One region of the Streptomyces sp. NPDC001920 genome, then DNA from elsewhere that is predicted to be linked to it. Evidence: predicted binding sites of a transcription regulator. Region 1 holds the regulator's gene; each other region holds the start of a gene.
What was found. Region 1 encodes HrcA, which represses chaperone genes, less so after heat shock. Its sites were predicted from a motif close to TTNGCACTCNGNNNNNCNGAGTGCNAA; they were not measured.
Positions count from the first base shown of each region.

Region 1 (7,034 bases):
TCGAAGTGCTCGACGAGGAATACGGGAGCCGTCATCGCCTCGCACCCCCTGCCGGGCGGGAGGACAACGCTGTCGCCGCGGCGTCCAGTTCGGCGGCCAGCACCTCCACCAGCTGCCCCGCGGGCAGTTCGCGCGCCATCCGGTGCCCCTGTCCGGCCCACAGCGCCATGCCCTGCGGGTCCCCGGACGCGGCGGCCTTCTTGCGCAGGGGCGAGGTCAGGTGGTGGACCTCGGGGTAGGCGGCGGGGGCGTACGGCCCGTGTTCGCGCATGAAGCGGTTGACGAGGCCGCGGGCGGGGCGCCCGGAGAAGGCACGCGTCAACTCGGTCCGTACGAACAGGGGATTGGTCAGCGCCTGCTTGTGCAGGGGGTTGGCGCCGGACTCGGGGGTGGCGAGGAAGGCGGTGCCGAGCTGGGCGGCGCTCGCCCCGGCCGCGAGGGCGGCGGCGATCTGGCTGCCGCGCATGATGCCGCCGGCGGCGACTATGGGCAGGTTCACGGTCTCCCGGATCTGCGCGATGAGCGAGAGCAGCCCGATGCCGGTGCCGTCGGTCTCGGGGTTGTCGCGATGGGTGCCCTGGTGCCCGCCGGCCTCGATGCCCTGGGCGATCACGGCGTCCGCGCCGGCCTGCTGCACGGCGAGGGCCTCGTCCGGCGTGGTGGCGGTGACCAGGGTGAAGGTTCCGGCGCGGCGGAGCGACTCCAGGACCTCGCGGCTGGGCACCCCGAAGTGGAAGGAGACGACCGGCACCGGGTTGTCGAGCAGCACGGCGAGCTTGGCGTCGTACCCGTCGTCGCGTCCGCTGTCCGGGTCGCCCAGCTCGGTCTCGTACCAGGCGGCCTCGCCGGCCAGCTGGTGGGTGTAGACGTCCACGGCCGCCGCGGAAGCGGGCGCGGCGCCGGCCGCTCCGGTGCCGCCGGTGCTCGCGCCGGGGTGCTCGGGCTGCGGCATGAAGAGGTTGACCCCGAAGGGCTTGGTCATCAGGCCCCGCAGCTGCTTGATCTCCTGGTACATCCCGTCGGCGGTCTTGTACCCGGCGGCGAGGAACCCCAGCCCGCCGGCCTCGGACACGGCCTGGGCGAGATGCGGCACGGAGACGCCGCCCGCCATGGGGGCCTGCACGATCGGGAGGGGGAAGAGATCGGTCAGCGCGGAGGACATGACGGCATGTTGTCACGTCCCTCTGGCAAGTCCGAATCGACCCTTCCCCTTGGCACGGGCCGGTGAATCCCCGGCCCGCGGCCCTTGGAGCCAGCGCCCGTGAAGGCGTCCTTCAACCGAGAACAACCCCCGCTCCCCCGGCTGACCATGCCCACCCGGGGGACGACTCCCGGACCCCCAGCAGCGCGACCCGACCGCCTCAGCGCCCGTTGAACGCGTCCTTCAACCGCGAGAACAACCCCTGCTGCCCCGGCTGGAACTGCCCCTGGGGCCGCTCCTCGCCGCGCAGCTTGGCCAGTTCGCGCAGGAGGCGCTCCTGCTCGGGGTCCAGCTTGGTCGGGGTCTGGACCTCGACGTGCACGATGAGGTCCCCTCGGCCGCCGCCGCGCAGATGCGTGACGCCGCGCCCGTGCAGCGGGATCGACTGACCCGACTGCGTACCGGGCCGGATGTCGACCTCCTCCAGCCCGTCCAGCGTCTCCAGCGGCACCTTCGTGCCGAGGGCCGCCGCGGTCATCGGGATCGTCACCGTGCAGTGCAGGTCGTCGCCGCGCCGCTGGAACATCGCGTGCGGCAGCTCGTGGATCTCGACGTACAGGTCACCGGCGGGACCGCCACCGGGCCCGACCTCGCCCTCACCGGCGAGCTGGATCCGCGTGCCGTTGTCGACGCCGGCCGGGATCTTGACCGTGAGGGTGCGGCGGGACCGTACGCGTCCGTCGCCCGCGCACTCCGGGCAGGGCGTCGGGACCACGGTGCCGAAGCCCTGGCACTGGGGGCAGGGCCGGGACGTCATGACCTGGCCCAGGAAGGACCGGGTGACCTGGGAGACCTCACCGCGGCCGCGGCACATGTCGCAGGTCTGGGCGGAGGTGCCGGGCGCCGCGCCCTCACCGTTGCAGGTGTTGCAGACGACGGCCGTGTCGACCTGGATGTCCTTCGTGGTGCCGAAGGCCGCCTCGTCGAGCTCCACCTCCAGCCGGATCATCGCGTCCTGGCCGCGCCGGGTGCGCGAGCGCGGGCCGCGCTGGGACGCCGTGCCGAAGAAGGCGTCCATGATGTCCGAGAAGTTCCCGAAGCCACCGGCCCCGAAGCCACCCGCGCCCGCGCCGCCCGCCTGGGACAGCGGGTCGCCGCCGAGGTCGTAGACCTGCTTCTTCTGCGGGTCCGACAGCACCTCGTAAGCGGCGTTGATCTCCTTGAACCGCTCCTGGGTCTTCGGATCCGGGTTGACGTCCGGGTGCAGCTCGCGAGCGAGCCGCCGGAAGGCCTTCTTGATCTCTTCCTGCGACGCGTCGCGACGCACGCCGAGAACGGCGTAGTAGTCCGTGGCCACTTACGACTCCGCCAGGATCTGTCCGACGTAACGTGCCACTGCGCGTACCGCTCCCATCGTTCCCGGGTAATCCATGCGGGTCGGTCCGACCACGCCGAGCTTGGCGACTGCCTCGCCGCCCGAACCGTAGCCGACCGAGACCACGGACGTGGAGTTGAGTCCCTCGTGGGCGTTCTCGTGACCGATGCGCACGGTCATGCCCGAATCCTTGGCCTCGCCCAGCAACTTGAGGAGCACGACCTGCTCCTCCAGCGCTTCGAGCACCGGCCGGATGGTGAGGGGAAAGTCATGTCCGAAGCGGGTGAGATTGGCGGTGCCGCCGATCATCAACCGCTCCTCGTTCTCCTCGACGAGCGTCTCCAGCAGGGTGGAGAGCACGGTCGAGACGGTGCCGCGGTCCTCCACGTCGAAGCCCTCGGGGAGGTCCTCGACGAGCTGCGGCACATCGGTGAAGCGCCGCCCCGCGACCCTGCTGTTCAGCCGCGCGCGTAGATCCGCGAGCGAGGCCTCGCCGAAGGGCGCCGGACAGTCGACCACCCGCTGCTCGACCCGTCCGGTGTCCGTGATCAGCACCAGCATCACCCGTGCGGGCGCGAGCGAGAGCAGCTCGACGTGCCGCACGGTCGACCGGGTCAGCGAGGGGTACTGCACGACGGCGACCTGCCGGGTGAGCTGCGCGAGCAGCCGTACCGTGCGCGCCACGACGTCGTCGAGGTCGACGGCGCCCTCCAGGAAGTTCTGGATGGCGCGTCGCTCCGGCGGGCTCATCGGCTTGACGCCGGCGAGCTTGTCGACGAACAGCCGGTAGCCCTTGTCGGTGGGGATCCGCCCGGCGCTGGTGTGCGGCTGGGCGATGTAGCCCTCGTCCTCCAGGGCCGCCATGTCGTTGCGGACCGTCGCCGGGGAGACGCCGAGGTTGTGCCGCTCGGTGAGCGCCTTGGAGCCGACCGGCTCCTCCGTCCCGACGTAGTCCTGGACGATGGCGCGCAGCACCTGGAGCCTGCGTTCACTCAGCATCTCGCGCACACCTCCAGAACTCGTTCCCTTGACGTTTCGCCTGGCACTCTGCGCGGGCGAGTGCCAGCCGTCCCCGGCCCAGTGTACGGCCGTGGGGTACGCCCCGGGCAAGGCCGGTCCGGCACCACCGTGCCTGACGGTGGTGTCCCCGCTAGCGTCGCCGTATGACGGTGACTTGGGAAGAGCTGGGGTGGGAGCGACTGGCCGCCGGGGTGGGCCGGTGCCGGCTCCCGGTGTGGGACTGCACGGCCGGGCTGGTCGTGGGGCGCAACACGGCGCTGGTGATCGACGCCGGGTCAAGCCTCGGGGAGGGCGCGCGGTTGCGTACGCAGGCGCAGTGGCTCGCGGGTCACCGTGTGACTCATCTCGCGCTGACCCATCCCCACTTCGATCACGTCTTCGGGGCGGCGGCGTTCGCGGGGACGGAGATCTTCGGCGCCGTGGGCATGGACACGGTCTTCGCGCAGCGGCACGCGCGCGAGGAGCTGCGCGCGGACGCGGTGGGCAACGGCCTGGACCCGGCGTCGGCGGAGGAGGCGGTGGACGCCCTGGTGCACCCGCGCCATCAGGTCAGCGGCGAGTGGACGCTCGACCTCGACGACGGTCACCAGGTGCTCCTGGCGAACGTGGGCCCGGCCCACACCGCCCATGACCTGGTCGTGCTGGTGCCGGGCCGGTCCCCCGGGGATCGGGAGGTGGTCTTCTGCGGCGACCTGGTGGAGGAGTCGGGCGAGCCCCAGGCGGGCCCCGACGCCGTACCGTCCCACTGGCCGGCGGCACTGGACCGGCTCCTGGAGCTGGGCGGCGAGGACGCGCTGTACGTACCCGGTCACGGAGCGGTGGTGGACGCGGACTACGTACGACGCCAGCGCGACGCCCTCGCAGCCCGTTTCGGCGTGTCGCACTGATCCGCGCTCCATGGCGGCCGGGATTCTCCTATCGTCACTCGAATGCGCCAGTACTCCGCCGACCTGACCCCGCCCTGGAAGAAGCCGAAGCCCGTCCCCGAGGTCCCCGCGGAACCGGGCCTGGTGGTCGAGGAGCCCGGCACCGGTTTCTGCGGCGCGGTGATCCGCTGCGAGGCCGGCACCGTGACGCTGGAGGACCGCTTCGGCAAGCACCGGGTGTTCCCGCTGGAACCGCGCGGGTTCCTGCTGGAGGGCAGGGTGGTGACCCTCGTCCGGCCGTCGGGCGCTGCTCCGGTACGTCCCACCCGTACGGCATCCGGTTCGGTCGCCGTCCCCGGCGCACGCGCGCGCGTGGCCCGCGCCGGGCGTATCTACGTGGAGGGCCGGCACGACGCCGAGCTGGTCGAGAAGGTCTGGGGCGACGACCTGCGCATCGAGGGCGTGGTGGTGGAGTACCTGGAGGGCGTCGACGACCTCCCGTCGATCGTGGCCGATTTCGCACCGGGTCCGGATGCGCGGCTGGGGGTGCTGGTGGACCACCTGGTGCCGGGCTCGAAGGAGTGGCGCATCGCGGAGGCGGTGACGAGTGAGCACGCGCTGGTCGTCGGCCACCCGTACATCGACATCTGGGAGGCGGTGAAGCCGTCGTCCCTCGGGATCCCGGGGTGGCCGAAGGTGCCGCGCGGACAGGACTGGAAGACGGGGGTGTGCCGGGCGCTGGGGTGGCCGTCGGAGAACACCGGGGCGGTGTGGCAGGCGATTCTGGCGCGGGTGGGGTCCTACAAGGACCTTGAGCCGGAGTTGTTGGGGCGGGTGGAGGAGCTGATCGACTTTGTCACGGGTAGCGGTGGGGCCTGACCTTCTCGTAGGTCTCGAATTCGCTGGTGTCCAGTTCGACGTCGATGGGTTCCAGCGGCGTGATGTCGCCGAATTTGGTAATCCGCTGGCACCGGTAGTCCGCGTCCTCTCCCTCGCCCGTCGGCTCAGTGAGTAGTACGCACTGGCCCATGACAGGGTCGATGATCAAGTAGGAGGGCACCTTGGCTGCCGCGTAGATGGAGCGCTTGACCACATAGTCACGGTCCACGCTACGTCTTGGAGACGACCTCCACCTTGTTCACTCGCCGGAGTGATCAGTCCACCAGATCCCTGACCACCGCATCCGCCAGCAACCGCCCGCGCAACGTCAGCACCGCCCGCCCCTCCGCGTACGGCACCTCCTGCAGCAGGCCCTCCCCCAGCGCCCGCCGAGCAGCCGCCAGCCCCGTCTCCCGCAGCAGCTCCAGCGGCACCCCCTCCCGAAGCCGCAGCTCCAGCAGGATCCGCTCCACCCGCCGGTCCTCCTGCGACAGCAGCTCACGCCCGGCCCCCGGCGACCGCCCCGCCGCCAGCGCCGCCGCGTACGCGCCCGGATGCTTGACGTTCCACCAGCGCACCCCGCCGACGTGCGAGTGGGCCCCCGGACCCGCGCCCCACCAGTCGGCGCCCCGCCAGTACAGCTCGTTGTGCAGGCAGCGCCCGGCCTGCGAGGTCGCCCAGTTCGACACCTCGTACCAGTCGAAACCGGCCTCCGACAGCACCGACTCCGCGATCAGGTACCGGTCCGCGTGTACGTCGTCGTCCGTCATCGGGACCTCGCCCCGGCGGATACGGCGGGCCAGCTGCGTGCCCTCCTCGACGATCAGGGCGTACGCGCTGATGTGGTCCGGCCCCGCACCCAGCGCCGCCTCCAGCGATGCCCGCCAGTCGTCGTCCGTCTCCCCGGGTGTGCCGTAGATCAGGTCCAGGTTCACGTGCTCGAACCCCGCGGCCCGCGCCTCCGCCACGCACGCCTCCGGGCGGCCCGGCGTGTGCGTGCGGTCCAGGACCTTCAGCACATGCTGTTTCGCGCTCTGCATGCCGAAGGAGATCCGGTTGAAGCCGCCCTCGCGGAGGGTGGCCAGGTAGGCCGGGCCGACCGACTCCGGGTTCGCCTCCGTCGTGATCTCCGCGTCCGGCGCCAGCCCGAACTCGTCGCGGATCGCCCCCAGCATCCGTACGAGATCGTCGGCGGCCAGCAGTGTGGGCGTACCGCCGCCGACGAAGACCGTGCGGGCCTCGCGCGGGTCGTCGCCGAGGACCTTGCGGGCCAGGCGGACCTCGTCGATCAGGGTGTCGGCGTAGTTGTCGCGGGAGGCGAGCACGCCGCCCGTGCCGCGCAGCTCGGTCGCCGTGTAGGTGTTGAAGTCGCAGTAGCCGCAGCGGGTCGCGCAGTACGGGACGTGCAGGTAGAAACCGAGGGGGCGGTCGGCGGCGCCGGCGAGCGCGGACGCGGGGAGCGCGCCGTCGTCGGGGACGGGTTCGCCGTCGGGGAGTGCGGAGGGCATGCGTTCCATTCTCCCGTACCCCGCCGGTTACTCGGCCTGCAGTACCAGCAGCGCCAGATCGTCCTCGGGCGGACGGCCGCCGAACTCGTGCACCAGCCTGCGGATGCGTTCCGCGATCAGCTCCGCGTTCAGCCCCGCGCACCCGGCCAGCGCGGTCGCGAGCCCGTCGCCGTCGTCGAACTGGCGGGAGCCGCTGCGCCGCTCCGTCACCCCGTCGGTCACGCACAGCAGGGTGTCGCCGGAGC
Region 1 is NZ_JBSFEP010000010.1:56,304-63,337, forward strand. Features, by position in the region: gene ACWCPI_RS18410 (16S rRNA (uracil(1498)-N(3))-methyltransferase) at 1-35, opposite strand, end outside; gene ACWCPI_RS18415 (nitronate monooxygenase) at 32-1,162, opposite strand; gene dnaJ (molecular chaperone DnaJ) at 1,362-2,498, opposite strand; gene hrcA (heat-inducible transcriptional repressor HrcA) at 2,499-3,515, opposite strand; gene ACWCPI_RS18430 (MBL fold metallo-hydrolase) at 3,680-4,423, shown strand; gene ACWCPI_RS18435 (DUF3097 domain-containing protein) at 4,466-5,281, shown strand; partial or broken gene ACWCPI_RS18440 (Uma2 family endonuclease) at 5,259-5,535, opposite strand; gene hemW (radical SAM family heme chaperone HemW) at 5,557-6,789, opposite strand; gene ACWCPI_RS18450 (SpoIIE family protein phosphatase) at 6,817-7,034, opposite strand, start outside.

Region 2 (7,034 bases), on a different contig from region 1:
CGCCCGGCGTCCGCCGCCCCGAACTTGGCCACCGCCCGCTGCCGCAGCCGGGCCTGCCCGAGCGCCGCCGACACCAGCTCGGCCGGGTGCTCGCGGCGCAGCCGGGTGGCGACAGCGAGTTCGTCGGCGGGGTCGGTGTCGCGCACGGCATCGAGGAGGGCGTGGCCCTCGGGGGTGAGGAGGCAGGAGAAGGAGGCGAGGTCGTTCACCGGGTCATTGTCGGCCACTTGGTTGACGGATCGCCTCCCGCGGCGGTGTCGGCCGGGGTTCGGGGCGGGTGCCTGCGAAGATCCCGCACCATGCGAGTAGTACTACAAAATGACAAAAGTCGCTCGAATGGGGCGCTTGCGGCACACCGCCGCCGGGCGGTTCGGCGCTCGCGCATCCGCGGCGGCATCACGGCCCTCGCGGTCGCCGCCGTCGCCTCGGGCTGCGCCCCGGTCGAGGGGCGAAGCGCCGGGCCGTCCGGCGCCGGCGCGGGCCCGAGCGGCCGGCCGCTCAAGGCGCCACCCCCGGTCGGCAGCCCCCACCCGCGCTCCGAGCACCCCCACGCCGAGGCCGCGCCCCCCGGGAAGTTCCCGTCCGCCCAGGCCGCCCACGCCGCCCGGGTCGCCGCCGCGAGACGCTGGCGCCTGGCGCGGGTGCCGCTGACGGCTCCGCCGCCGCCCGCCAAGAAGCCGAGGATCACCACCCGCGACGGCTTCGAGGTGACGGGACACGAGGAGCTCGGCCTTCCACCCGTCTTCACCACCGTCCCCACCAAGCAGAAGGTCGTCTTCCTCACCATCGACGACGGTGCCGAGAAGGACCCGGCGTTCCTGCGGATGATGACCGACCTCCAGGTGCCGTACACCGCCTTCCTCAGCGACTACCTGATCAAGGAGGACTACGGCTACTTCGAACGGATGCAGGACGCAGGCGTGGTCCTGAACAACCACACCCTGCACCACCCCTACCTCCCGGCCCTGTCCTACCTCCGCCAGAAGCGTGAGATCTGCGGCATGCAGGAGGTGATCGAGCGGCGCTACGGCAAGCGGCCGGTGCTCTTCCGGCCCCCCTTCGGCAACTACGACCGCGACACGCTGCGCGCCGCGAAGCGATGCGGGATCGAGTACGTCCCCCTGTGGAACGAGGAGGTCTTCGTGGACCGTTGGGACTACCGCGAGTGGGACCGCAGGATCCGGCCGGGTGACATCGTCCTCACGCACTTCCGGGGACGGGACGACTGGAAGGGCACAATGCCCGACATGATCCGCCGATTCCTGAACAAGGTGACGGCCGAGGGGTATGCGGTGGCCCGGCTGGAGGACTACCTGTGAGGTCCGGGCGGGCGCCGAGGCGACGGGCGGGACTGCGGGCGCTGACGGCGGTGGCCGTGGCGGCCGTCCTGCTCACCGGCTGCGACCGGCCGACCGCGACGGTGGGACCCGGCGGAGTGCCGGGCCACAAGGCGGCGCAGGAGGCGCGCTCGGCCAAGGGCCCGACGCCCACGGCGCAGCCGTACCGCCGCTGGGGCCTCACCGCCCCGCTGCCCGCGCCGCCGTCCCCGCCCGCCCGGCAGCAGCCGCCCGGGCGTGACCCGCTGCCCGTCGTGGACCGCGTCGCCACCCGCGACAGGGTCGTGTTCCTCACCTACGACGACGGCGCCGAGAAGGACCCCCGCTTCGTGGACATGGTCCGCGAACTACGGCTGCCGGTCAGCATGTTCCTCACCGACAGCGTGGTCGGCCCCGGCTACGGCCACTTCGCGCGCCTGCGCTCGGTGGGCGCGTCGATGCAGAACCACACCCTCGACCACGCGGCCCTGCGCGGTCTGCCGTACGCCGGCCAGCGCGCCGAGATCTGCGGCCAGCAGAACAAGCTCCGCGCCCGCTTCGGCATCCGCCCCCACCTCTTCCGGCCGCCCTACGGCACGTACGACACCACCACGCTGCGCGCGGCGGCCGGCTGCGGGGTGCGGGCGGTCGTGCTGTGGCGGGCGGCGATGGAGGGCGACGGCGAACTGACGTACGCCGAGGGCCCCGGCCGTCTGCGCGCCGGTGACATCGTGTCCGTCCCGTCCGGGGAGCCGACCGGAATGACGCTGAGGGAGCGGACGACGCGGCTGCTGCGTGCGATCCAGGGACGAGGGCTGACGGTCGGGCGGCTGGAGGACTACCTCTGACGCCGCCGTGCGCCCGCACAGGCGAACGGCGCACGGCAAACTCGGCGCCGCGCCGCGGGCAATTAGCAGTCCGCTTGACCGAGTGCTAATCGCGGTCATAGTCTCGGCTCTGGCACTCCCCCCTGGAGAGTGCCAACTACGCGACGGGCAGGTCCGGCACCCGCGACGACGGATCCACCTGGTCGCCACCTCAGACAGTTAACCCCGTGAGATCTCCGAAGGGGGAGGTCGGATCGTGACGACCACCAGCTCCAAGGTTGCCATCAAGCCGCTTGAGGACCGCATCGTGGTCCAGCCGCTCGACGCCGAGCAGACCACCGCCTCTGGCCTGGTCATCCCGGACACCGCCAAGGAGAAGCCCCAGGAGGGCGTCGTCCTGGCCGTGGGCCCGGGCCGCTTCGAGAACGGCGAGCGCCTGCCGCTCGACGTCAAGACCGGCGACATCGTGCTGTACAGCAAGTACGGCGGCACCGAGGTGAAGTACAACGGCGAGGAGTACCTCGTCCTCTCGGCTCGCGACGTGCTCGCGATCATCGAGAAGTAAGTCACCTCAGCACATTGCTCGACGCTGCGCCCCTGGCCCCCGCGACCACTTGAGAAGCCGGGCGCCCTGGGGCGCAGTGCCTTTTTCACCCACAGATTTCCGAGAGGGCTCCCGCTGTCATGGCGAAGATCCTGAAGTTCGACGAGGACGCCCGTCGCGCCCTCGAGCGCGGCGTCAACAAGCTGGCCGACACGGTCAAGGTGACGATCGGCCCCAAGGGTCGCAACGTCGTCATCGACAAGAAGTTCGGCGCGCCCACCATCACCAACGACGGTGTCACCATCGCCCGTGAGGTCGAGGTCGAGGACCCGTACGAGAACCTCGGCGCCCAGCTGGTGAAGGAGGTGGCGACCAAGACCAACGACATCGCGGGTGACGGTACGACCACCGCCACCGTGCTCGCCCAGGCGCTGGTGCGCGAGGGCCTGAAGAACGTCGCCGCCGGTGCCTCCCCGGCCGCCCTGAAGAAGGGCATCGACGCCGCCGTCAAGGCCGTCTCCGAGGACCTGCTCGCCTCGGCCCGCCCGATCGACGAGAAGTCCGACATCGCCGCCGTCGCCGCGCTGTCCGCCCAGGACCAGCAGGTCGGCGAGCTCATCGCCGAGGCGATGGACAAGGTCGGCAAGGACGGTGTCATCACCGTCGAGGAGTCCAACACCTTCGGTCTGGAGCTGGACTTCACCGAGGGCATGGCCTTCGACAAGGGCTACCTGTCGCCGTACTTCGTGACGGACCAGGAGCGCATGGAGGCCGTCCTGGAGGACCCGTACATCCTCATCAACCAGGGCAAGATCTCCTCCATCGCCGACCTGCTGCCGCTGCTGGAGAAGGTCATCCAGGCCGGCTCCTCCAAGCCGCTGCTGATCATCGCCGAGGACGTCGAGGGCGAGGCCCTGTCGACCCTGGTCGTCAACAAGATCCGCGGCACCTTCAACGCGGTCGCGGTCAAGGCCCCCGGCTTCGGTGACCGCCGCAAGGCGATGCTGCAGGACATGGCGGTCCTCACCGGCGCCACGGTCATCTCCGAGGAGGTCGGCCTCAAGCTCGACCAGGCCGGCCTGGACGTGCTGGGCTCCGCCCGCCGCGTCACGGTCACCAAGGACGACACGACCATCGTCGACGGCGCCGGCAAGTCCGAGGACGTCACGGGCCGCGTCGCCCAGATCAAGGCCGAGATCGAGAACACGGACTCCGACTGGGACCGCGAGAAGCTCCAGGAGCGCCTCGCGAAGCTGGCCGGCGGCGTGTGCGTGATCAAGGTCGGCGCCGCCACCGAGGTGGAGCTGAAGGAGAAGAAGCACCGTCTGGAGGACGCCATCTCCGCGACCCGCGCCGCGGTCGAGGAGGGCATCGTCTCCGGTGGTGGCTCCGCTCTGGTCCACGCCGTGAAGGTCCTGGAGGGCAACCTCGACAAGACCGGCGACGAGGCCACGGGTGTCGCGGTCGTCCGCCGCGCCGCCGTCGAGCCGCTGCGCTGGATCGCCGAGAACGCCGGCCTGGAGGGCTACGTCATCGTCTCCAAGGTCGCCGAGCTGGAGAAGGGCAACGGCTACAACGCCGCCACCGGCGAGTACGGCGACCTGGTCAAGGCCGGCGTCATCGACCCGGTCAAGGTCACCCGCTCCGCCCTGGAGAACGCCGCCTCCATCGCCTCCCTCCTCCTCACGACCGAGACCCTGGTCGTCGAGAAGAAGGAAGAGGAGGAGCCGGCCGCCGCGGGCCACGGCCACGCCCACTGAGGCACGCACCACTCGAAGAAGCCCCCGCTGCCGTGGCAGCGGGGGCTTCTCCCTTCGCGGGCGTCACCCACCGAGTACCCCCAGCTGCTCCAGCAGACCCGCCCGGTCGTAGACCCAGTGGCTCTCGCAGATCCTGCCGTCCCGGAACCGCTGCCAGGTCATGCCCTGCATGCTCACGTCCTGCCCGGTCGCCGGGATCCCCAGGAACTCGCCCTTGTGCCGGGCGACCCAGGTCCAGCGGGTGCACACCTGGTCGTCCTGGGCCATCTGGTCGTCGATCCGGAAGGTGAAGTCGAAGGCGGTACGCCACCCCGCGTACTGCTCGCGCACCCCGGCCACCCCCCGCACGGGCTGCGGGTAGGACGGATCGTTGTCCACGTAGTCGTCGGTCAGGTGCTCCCCGATCCGGTCCGGCGCCATCCTGCCCATCGCCTCGAAGAAGGCCCGCGCGGCCCGGACGTTCAGCTGCTCGTCGCGCACCACGTCCAGATCGGTGAACGTGGGTGCCTCGTCGCAGAGCGCGACCATGTCCTGGAAGATCCGGTCCGTCTCGGGCAGGTGGGAGTTCCGCATCGCCTCCTCGTACGACGGAAACTCCACGATCTCGATGAAGTGCGAGGAATCGGACCGGTCCTTGCCGATGATGTCGTGCGTCGCCGTCCGCTTCCCCTGGGTCTGTTCGACCCACCTGTCCATCAGCCGGTTCATCTCGTCGAAGCGGCTGGTCCTGCAGTCGATGAGCTGCACGAAGGTCATGTCGTCATCGCCTCCCGGGTGCCTGGGTGCGGCTGGACAGCACCATTCTCGCCACTGCGACGGCAAGGCGCCTCTTCGCGCCGTGCCCCGCCGGACACGGCCGGCTCGCGCACACCGCGCGCACCGGTCGGCGCCCGCCGGCTTTCGCTACTGCGGCCCGTACTTGCGCCCCGTCCGGGAAGTGATCCCCCCGAGCACCCCGCGCGGCACCACCTTCACCAGTCCCATCAACGCCTTGTACCGGGGATCCGGGATCGACAACGACTTCCCCCTCGCCAGATCGCCGAGCGCGGCCGCCACGAGCTTGTCCGCGTCCAGCCACATCCAGCCCGGGATGTTGTCCGTCCCCATGCCGGCCCGCTCATGGAACTCGGTCCGCACGAACCCCGGGCACAGCGCCATCAGCCGCACCCCGCTGCCCGCCAGATCCCGCGCCACGCCCTGCGTGAACTGCACGACCCACGCCTTGGACGCGCCGTACGTCCCCCGCGGCACGAAGGCCGCGACCGAGGCGACGTTGACGACACCCCCGCGCCCCCGCTCCCGCATCGCCTCCGTCGCCGCCGACGTCAGACGCAGTACCGCCTCGCAGTGCACCTTGAGCATCTTCAGCTCGTCGGCCATGGAGACATCGAGGAAGCGTCCCTTGTTGCCGAAGCCGGCGTTGTTGATCAGCAGGTCGACGGGGTTCCTGCGATCCCCGAGGCGTGCGGCGACGGCCTCGATGCCGTCGTCCTCCGCCAGGTCGGCCGTGAGCACCTCCGCCTCGATGCCGTGCCGGTCGTGCAGCTCCGTCGCCTGCTCCCGCAGCCGCTTGGTGTCCCGGGCCACCAGGACGAGGTCATGCCCGTCGGCCGCCAGCCGCCTCGCGAACGCGGCGCCGATGCCCGCGGTCGAACCCGTAATCAGTGCCGTTGTCATGGCGCAAGGTTAGTGACCCCGGACTGCCCACCTCCGCTCCCCTGTCGGCTCTCAGCCCGGCCCGTGGCCCGTGTGGGCCGACGGCACAGCCGCGACCCGCCGCCCGGTGCCCGCCCCGCACCGCGCCGACGCCGTCGGGTGGCTCCAACTCGCCCAGTAAGCCGGGGAAGCCGGGCGAGGGCCGCAGCGCACCGGCGATGCTGCGCAGCATCACTCGCTCACCCGCCCGTATCCGCACGGCGGCCGCGGCGCGCTCCCCGGCGGACGTACCGTCAGCCCCCGTACTTCGCCACGTACTTGCGCGCCGCCTCCGCCCACTCGGGATGCAGCGCCTCACCCGCCTCCAGCAGCCGCGGCAGCAAGGCCCGCTCCGTGGTCACCGCCCGGAACTGCAGCGCCACCGTCACCTCGTGGCGAGGGCGATGGACGACCTCTATCGCGTCGCCCGCCCGGACCTCGCCCGGCTCGATCACGCGCAGGTACGCACCCGGCGCGCCCTTCGCCGTGAACCGCTTCACCCACTGCCTCTCACCCAGGTGGCCCTGGAAGGTGGCGCAGGGAATCCGCCCGGAGGTGACCTCCAGCACCACGTCGGGCCCGATCCGCCAGCGCTCGCCGATCAGCGCACCCGAGACGTCCAGGCCCTCCGTGGTGAGGTTCTCGCCGAACTGGCCGTTGGCCAAAGGCCGCCCCAGCTCGCGCTCCCAGTCGTCGAGGTCCTCGCGCGCGACCGCGTACACGGCTTGGTCGTCGCCGCCGTGGTAGCGCGTGCTGCACACGTCGTCCCCGGCCACTCCGCTGGCCCCGACCCCCTTGGGGCCGGGCGCCGCCACCCGTACCGGCCCCTGCGCCGGCCGCTTGTCGATGCCGGTCAGGCCCTCCGGGTGATCGGTGTACGGCACGTGCGTCC
Region 2 is NZ_JBSFEP010000003.1:299,094-306,127, forward strand. Features, by position in the region: gene ACWCPI_RS06705 (class I SAM-dependent methyltransferase) at 1-209, opposite strand, end outside; gene ACWCPI_RS06710 (polysaccharide deacetylase family protein) at 300-1,319, shown strand; gene ACWCPI_RS06715 (polysaccharide deacetylase family protein) at 1,316-2,164, shown strand; gene groES (co-chaperone GroES) at 2,400-2,708, shown strand; gene groL (chaperonin GroEL) at 2,828-4,447, shown strand; gene ACWCPI_RS06730 (ester cyclase) at 4,511-5,203, opposite strand; gene ACWCPI_RS06735 (SDR family NAD(P)-dependent oxidoreductase) at 5,351-6,124, opposite strand; gene ACWCPI_RS06740 (MOSC domain-containing protein) at 6,397-7,034, opposite strand, start outside.
Region 2: a site for HrcA is predicted at 2,227-2,253, ahead of groES (co-chaperone GroES). Genes of this name have one in related genera too.

Region 3 (7,034 bases), on a different contig from region 1:
GAGACGGGCGTCGTAGGCCTCCTGCTTCCACTGCGAGTAGCGGAAGATGACGGGGAAGGAGGCGGAGACCTTCTCCCGCACGGCGGCCACGATCTCCGCCGCGAACTTCGTACGGGCCACCGGGTCGCCGCCGTACGGGTCCGTGCGGCGGTTGGTGCCCGCCCACAGGAACTGGTCGAGCAGGTAGCCGTGGGCGCCGTGGAGCTCGACACCGTCGAAGCCGATGCGCTCGGCGTCCGCGGCGGCCTGCGCGAAGGCACCGATGACGTCGTCCAGATCGCTCCGGGTCATCACCCTGCCCGTGGGCTCGGTCGCGCCGATGCGCAGACCGGAGGGGCCGACGGCGGGGGCGTCCGCGAAAGGCGGCTGGCCCTGCTTGCGGACCATGCCGATGTGCCACAGCTGCGGGACGATCGTGCCGCCCGCCGCGTGCACCGCCTCGGCGACCTTCGCCCAGCCCGCGAGCTGCTCCTCACCGTGGAAGCGCGGGACGCGGTCGCTCTGCCCGGCCGAGTCGTGACCGACGTACGTCCCCTCGGTCACGATCAGACCGACGCCGGCGGCGGCGCGGCGGGCGTAGTACGACACCACGTCCTCGCCGGGAACACCGCCCGGCGAGAACATGCGCGTCATCGGGGCCATGACGATGCGGTTCGGCACGGTCAGACCGTTGATCACGGCAGGCCGGGACAGGATCTGGGCCGCACGGGAGGCGGGGGTCTCGGTGACGGTCACGCGGGTCTCCTCGGGGTGGTGTCTGCAAACCGGTGAGTATGTGCGCATGCATTGTTGCAGCCTCTTAAGCAACTGATCGTACGGGCGCCGCATTCCTCATCCCACCCCGTCCGGCCGTGACCCCGGACACGCCCGAGGGCGGCACCCCCTGTCTCCAGGGAGTGCCGCCCTCGGTAGGACGAGCCCGATCCGCGAGGGATCAGAAGTCCATGTCACCGCCCGGCATGCCGCCACCGGCGGGCGCGGCGGCCTTCTCCGGCTTGTCGGCGATGACGGCCTCGGTGGTGAGGAACAGCGCGGCGATGGAGGCGGCGTTCTGCAGCGCGGAACGGGTCACCTTCGCCGGGTCGATGATGCCCTCGGCGATCATGTCGACGTACTCACCGGTCGCGGCGTTCAGGCCGTGACCGACGGCGAGGTTGCGGACCTTCTCCACGACGACGCCGCCCTCGAGACCACCGTTGACGGCGATCTGCTTCAGCGGGGCCTCCAGCGCGAGCTTCACGGCGTTGGCGCCGGTCGCCTCGTCACCCTCCAGCTCCAGCTTCTCGAAGACCTGGGAGGCCTGCAGCAGGGCCACGCCACCACCGGCGACGATGCCCTCCTCGACGGCCGCCTTGGCGTTGCGCACGGCGTCCTCGATGCGGTGCTTGCGCTCCTTGAGCTCCACCTCGGTGGCGGCACCGGCCTTGATGACCGCGACGCCGCCGGCGAGCTTCGCCAGGCGCTCCTGCAGCTTCTCGCGGTCGTAGTCCGAGTCGCTGTTCTCGATCTCGGCACGGATCTGGTTCACACGGCCGTTGACCTGCTCGGAGGAGCCGGCACCGTCGACGATGGTGGTCTCGTCCTTGGTGATGACGACCTTGCGGGCCTTGCCCAGCAGGTCGAGCGTGGCGTTCTCCAGCTTGAGGCCGACCTCCTCGGAGATGACCTCGCCGCCCGTGAGGATGGCGATGTCGCCGAGCATGGCCTTGCGGCGGTCGCCGAAGCCCGGGGCCTTGACGGCGACGGACTTGAAGGTGCCGCGGATCTTGTTGACGACCAGGGTCGACAGGGCCTCGCCCTCGACGTCCTCGGCGATGATCAGCAGCGGCTTGCCCGACTGCATGACCTTCTCCAGCAGCGGGAGCAGGTCCTTGACCGAGGAGATCTTGGAGTTGGCGATCAGGATGTACGGGTCGTCGAGGACGGCCTCCATACGCTCCATGTCGGTGGCGAAGTACGCCGAGATGTAGCCCTTGTCGAAGCGCATACCCTCGGTGAGCTCCAGCTCCAGACCGAAGGTCTGGGACTCCTCGACGGTGATGACGCCTTCCTTGCCGACCTTGTCCATGGCCTCGGCGATGAGCTCGCCGATCTGGGTGTCGGCGGCGGAGATGGAGGCCGTGGAGGCGATCTGCTCCTTGGTCTCGACGTCCTTCGCCTGCTCCAGCAGGGCGGCGGAGACGGCCTCGACGGCCTTCTCGATACCGCGCTTGAGGGCCATCGGGTTGGCGCCGGCGGCTACGTTGCGCAGGCCTTCCTTGACCAGGGCCTGGGCGAGAACGGTCGCGGTGGTCGTACCGTCACCGGCGACGTCGTCCGTCTTCTTGGCGACTTCCTTGACCAGCTCGGCGCCGATCTTCTCGTACGGGTCCTCGAGCTCGATCTCCTTGGCGATGGACACACCATCGTTGGTGATCGTGGGGGCGCCCCACTTCTTCTCGAGGACGACGTTGCGACCCTTGGGGCCGAGCGTCACCTTCACGGCGTCCGCGAGCTGGTTCATGCCGCGCTCGAGGCCGCGCCGCGCCTCCTCGTCGAACGCGATGATCTTGGCCATGTGAAGTGGTCCCTCCAGGACTGGGGGTGATTCCTTCGGACCGCGCCCGCGCCCGCGACGGACGGCCTGCCTGCCTCGTGGTTCCTTGCCCCACCCGGCCTGCGGGCCTCACCGACCCGGTCCTTCGTTGTCACTCTCACCTTCAGAGTGCTAACGCCAATGATTAGCACTCGCCCCTGTCGAGTGCAAGCGGCTCTCGTGTTCGGGCGGGGCGCTCAGCCCGGCGCACACGGGCTCGGAGGGGGCCCCGGGCATGGCGAAGGGTCCGCACCCCGGGAGGTGCGGACCCTTCGAAGAACGTCGCTGCAGTGTCGACGCGTGCTTCAGCTGGTCGCCAGACGGACCATGTCCGCCTGCGGCCCCTTCTGGCCCTGCGAGATCTCGAAATCGACCCGCTGACCTTCCTCCAGGGTGCGGTACCCGTCCATCTGGATCGCGCTGTAGTGGACGAAAACATCCGCACCACCGTCGACCGCGATGAAGCCGTACCCCTTCTCCGCGTTGAACCACTTGACGGTGCCCTGAGCCATGCCTAACTCCCCTATTACTGGCCCTTGCACAGATCCACACTTCGCGGATCCGGGTCAGACCTCACCCCCCATCGGTCGGGGGCGTGCGCCGGAACGCGTCGACCGCGGCTGAATGTATCTGCCCAACTGCCCTCTGCAACAGGTCAATCGGACGAGAAATCCGGGCACGGCCGGTCGGGAATGTGGGGACAATTCCCCTGACTTCAGGTCAAGTCGGACCCGGCAAACATGACAAAAGCCGCATAAAACCCACACAGTTTGGCTACTTCTTGTCGGGCATGCGGCAGAAATGCAGGGCTGTCGACTCAGGGATCGGCAGCTCGTTCCCCAACTGTACCTCGCTCAACCACACAGAATTGCCCCCTCCGCTTCTCTCACGGTGGGGGCAATTCGATGAACCCTCGGTAATTGGCGTTACCGACGGTAATGATCGGTCATTCGGTCAGCCGTGCTCAGCCGCCGGCGACGGCCGGAATGATGGAAACGCCCGCTCCGTCCGGGGTGGCCGTCTCCAGTCCCTGCTCGAAGCGCACGTCGTCGTCGTTGACGTACACGTTGACGAACCGGCGCAGCTTGCCCTGGTCGTCGAGAACACGGGCGGCGATCCCGGTGTGGTTCTTCTCCAGGTCGGCGATGACCTCGCCGAGGTTCGCGCCCTCGGCGGCGACCTCGGCCTGACCGCCGGTGTAGGTGCGCAGGATGGTGGGGATGCGGACGGTCACGCTCATGCGAGGCCAGCCTCTCGGAAGGAGTCCAGGTTCGGGCGGATGGTGGCGGTGAGGCCGGTACCGGCCACCGCGTCGAGGGTCTTCAGGCCGTCGCCGGTGTTGAGGACGACGGTGGTCTTGGCGGGGTCGAGCAGACCGTTGTCGATCAGCTTCTTCGTGACGCCCACCGTCACCCCGCCTGCGGTCTCCGCGAAGATGCCCTCGGTCCGGGCGAGCACCTTGATCGCGTCGACGACCTGCTCGTCGGTCACGTCCTCCACCGCACCGCCCGTGCGGCGCGCGATGTCCAGGACGTACGGACCGTCGGCCGGGTTGCCGATCGCGAGGGACTTGGCGATGGTGTTCGGCTTCTGGGGGCGGACCACGTCGTGGCCGGCCTTGAAGGCGGCCGACACCGGCGAGCAGCCCTCCGCCTGCGCGCCGAAGATCTTGTACGGCCGGTCCTCGACCAGCCCGAGCTTGATCAGCTCCTGAAGACCCTTGTCGATCTTCGTGAGCTGCGAGCCGGACGCGATCGGCACCACGATCTGGTCGGGCAGCCGCCAGCCGAGCTGCTCGCAGATCTCGTACGCCAGGGTCTTGGAGCCCTCGGCGTAGTACGGACGCAGGTTGACGTTGACGAAGCCCCAGCCCTCACCGGCCGGGTCGCCGATCAGCTCGGAGCAGAACCGGTTCACGTCGTCGTAGTTGCCCTCGATGCCGACGAGGTCACCGCCGTAGACGGCGGCCATGACGACCTTGCCCTGCTCCAGGTCGTGCGGGATGAACACACAGGAGCGGAAGCCGGCGCGCGCGGCGGCGGCGCCGACAGCACCGGCCAGGTTGCCGGTGGAGGAGCAGGAGAGCGTGGTGAAGCCGAAGGCGCGGGCGGCCTCCAGGGCCTGGGCGACGACACGGTCCTTGAAGGAGTGCGTCGGGTTGCCGGAGTCGTCCTTGACGAACAGCTTGCCGGCCTCGACACCGAGTTCGGCCGCGAGGTTGTCGGCCTGGACGAGCTTGGTCCAGCCGGGGTTGATGTTCGGCTTGGTCGCCACGTCCGCCGGGACGGGCAGCAGGGGCGCGTAGCGCCAGATGTTCGCGGGTCCCGCCTCGATCCGCCTGCGGAGCTCCTCGGTGTCGTAGGCCGAGAAGTCGTACGCGATCTCCAGCGGGCCGAAACACTCCTCGCACGCGAAGACCGGTCCGAGGGGTACCCGGTGACCGCACTCGCGGCAGGACAGCGCCGCGGCGGGACCGAGGTCTACGGTGGATTCCGTGGTGCTTGCAACAGTCTGCACAGCCATGTGAGGCGAGGCCCTTTCTCCTCATCTTCCTCACGACGCACTTCGCCGTGAGACGGATTTGGCACCTTCCCTAGCCGGGAGCCTCGCGAAGTGGTCGCCAGTGACCTACGAGTACCGACTGGAGGGTTGCCGGGGCTTCATCGGGCCGTTTCCCTCTGCCCCTCTGGATGAGCTGTATGCGGTTGTGGGCGACGGGTGACCTCGGACATGCGATGGTCATCCGCCTTGTCCAAGACTGTAACCGACGGCCAGGACAGTTGAGATAGTCGTCCGAACCGCGAGACAACAGTGAGGAGCAGCCGACCGTGCTGGAAGAAGTCGAGCGCTGGCTGAGCACCCGCTCCTGGTCCGTGTCCGACCACCCGCTGCATCACGTACTGGCCGCCAAGCAGCGTTCGGGCCAGTCGGTCTCCGTCGTGCTGCCAGCGCTCAACGAGGAGGAGACCGTCGGCGAGATCGTCGCGATCATCCGACACGACCTGGTCCGGCAGATTCCGCTGGTCGACGAGATCGTCGTCGTCGACTCCGGGTCCACCGACCGCACCTCCGAGGTGGCCGCGGCGGCCGGCGCGACCGTGGTGCACCGGGACGAGATCCTGCCGCGCCTGCCGGCCGTGCCCGGCAAGGGCGAGGTCCTGTGGCGCTCCCTGCTCGTCACCCGTGGGGATGTCATCTGTTTCATCGACGCCGACCTGAAGGAGTTCTCCTCGGACTTCGTCTCCGGCATCGTGGGCCCGCTGCTCACCGAGCCGGGCGTCGACCTGGTCAAGGCGATGTACGACCGCCCCCTGGGCGCCGCGGCCGGACAGGGCGGCCGGGTCACCGAGCTGATGGCACGCCCGCTGCTGAACATGCACTGGCCGCAGCTGGCCGGTTTCGTGCAGCCGCTGGGCGGCGAGTACGCGGCCCGCCGCTCGCTGCTGGAACAGCTGCCGTTCCCGGTCGGGTACGGCGTGGAGCTGGGCATGCTGGTCGACGCCCTGCACCTGGTGGGCCTGGACGCCCTGGCCCAGGTGGACGTGGGTGTGCGCAAGCACCGCCACCAGGACGGACAGGCCCTGGGCCGGATGTCCGCGGCGATCTACCGCACCGCCCAGCTGCGGCTGGCCCGCGGGCATCTCGTCCGTCCCTGCCTGACCCAGTTCGAGCGCGGCGAGGACGGGTTCGAGCCGCGCACGTACTCCGTGGACACCGAGGAGCGGCCGCCCATGGTGGAGATCGCCGAGTACGCGGCGCGGCGGGTCGCGTAGCTGTCGCACACGGGCCGTATACAGGCCCGCCACTGAGTGGAACCGTACGTTTGAGCGTTTCCGTGCCGGGCTAGGTTGAGGCGTATGGCTTCCACGCAGGGTGCTGCAAAAGTGCTGGTCGCGTCGAACCGCGGCCCGGTTTCGTACACGGTGGCCGCGGACGGTTCGCTGAACGCCAAGCGCGGCGGCGGCGGGCTGGTCTCGGGCCTGTCCGCGATCGGCTCGGACGCGGACGCGCTGTGGGTGTGCTCCGCGCTCTCCGACGGTGACCGCGAGGCGGTCCGGCGCGGGGTCGCGGGGGCGGGCCGGGACGGCGTGCGGATGCTCGACATCCCGGCCGAGGTGCACTCCGACGCGTACAACGGCATCGCGAACTCGGTGCTGTGGTTCGTGCACCACATGCTCTACCAGACGCCCCTGGAACCGGTCTTCGACGCGGAGTTCCGGCGCCGGTGGGCGTCGTACGAGACCTACAACCGGGCGTTCGCCGAGGCGCTGGCCGAGGAGGCGGCGCCGGGTGCCGCGGTGGTCGTGCAGGACTACCACCTGACCCTGGTGCCGGGCATGCTCCGCGAACTGCGCCCGGACCTCAGGATCGGCCACTTCTCGCACACGCCGTGGGCACCGCCGGAGTACTTCCGGATGCTGCCGGACGACGTGGCCGGGCAGGTGCTGCGCGGCATGCT
Region 3 is NZ_JBSFEP010000007.1:91,118-98,151, reverse strand. Features, by position in the region: gene ACWCPI_RS13800 (NADH:flavin oxidoreductase) at 1-735, opposite strand, end outside; gene groL (chaperonin GroEL) at 935-2,557, opposite strand; gene ACWCPI_RS13790 (cold-shock protein) at 2,881-3,087, opposite strand; gene ACWCPI_RS13785 (MoaD/ThiS family protein) at 3,540-3,815, opposite strand; gene thrC (threonine synthase) at 3,812-5,098, opposite strand; SAM riboswitch class I at 5,117-5,272, opposite strand; gene ACWCPI_RS13775 (glucosyl-3-phosphoglycerate synthase) at 5,404-6,348, shown strand; gene ACWCPI_RS13770 (alpha,alpha-trehalose-phosphate synthase (UDP-forming)) at 6,433-7,034, shown strand, end outside.
Region 3: a site for HrcA is predicted at 2,685-2,711, ahead of groL (chaperonin GroEL). Genes of this name have one in related genera too.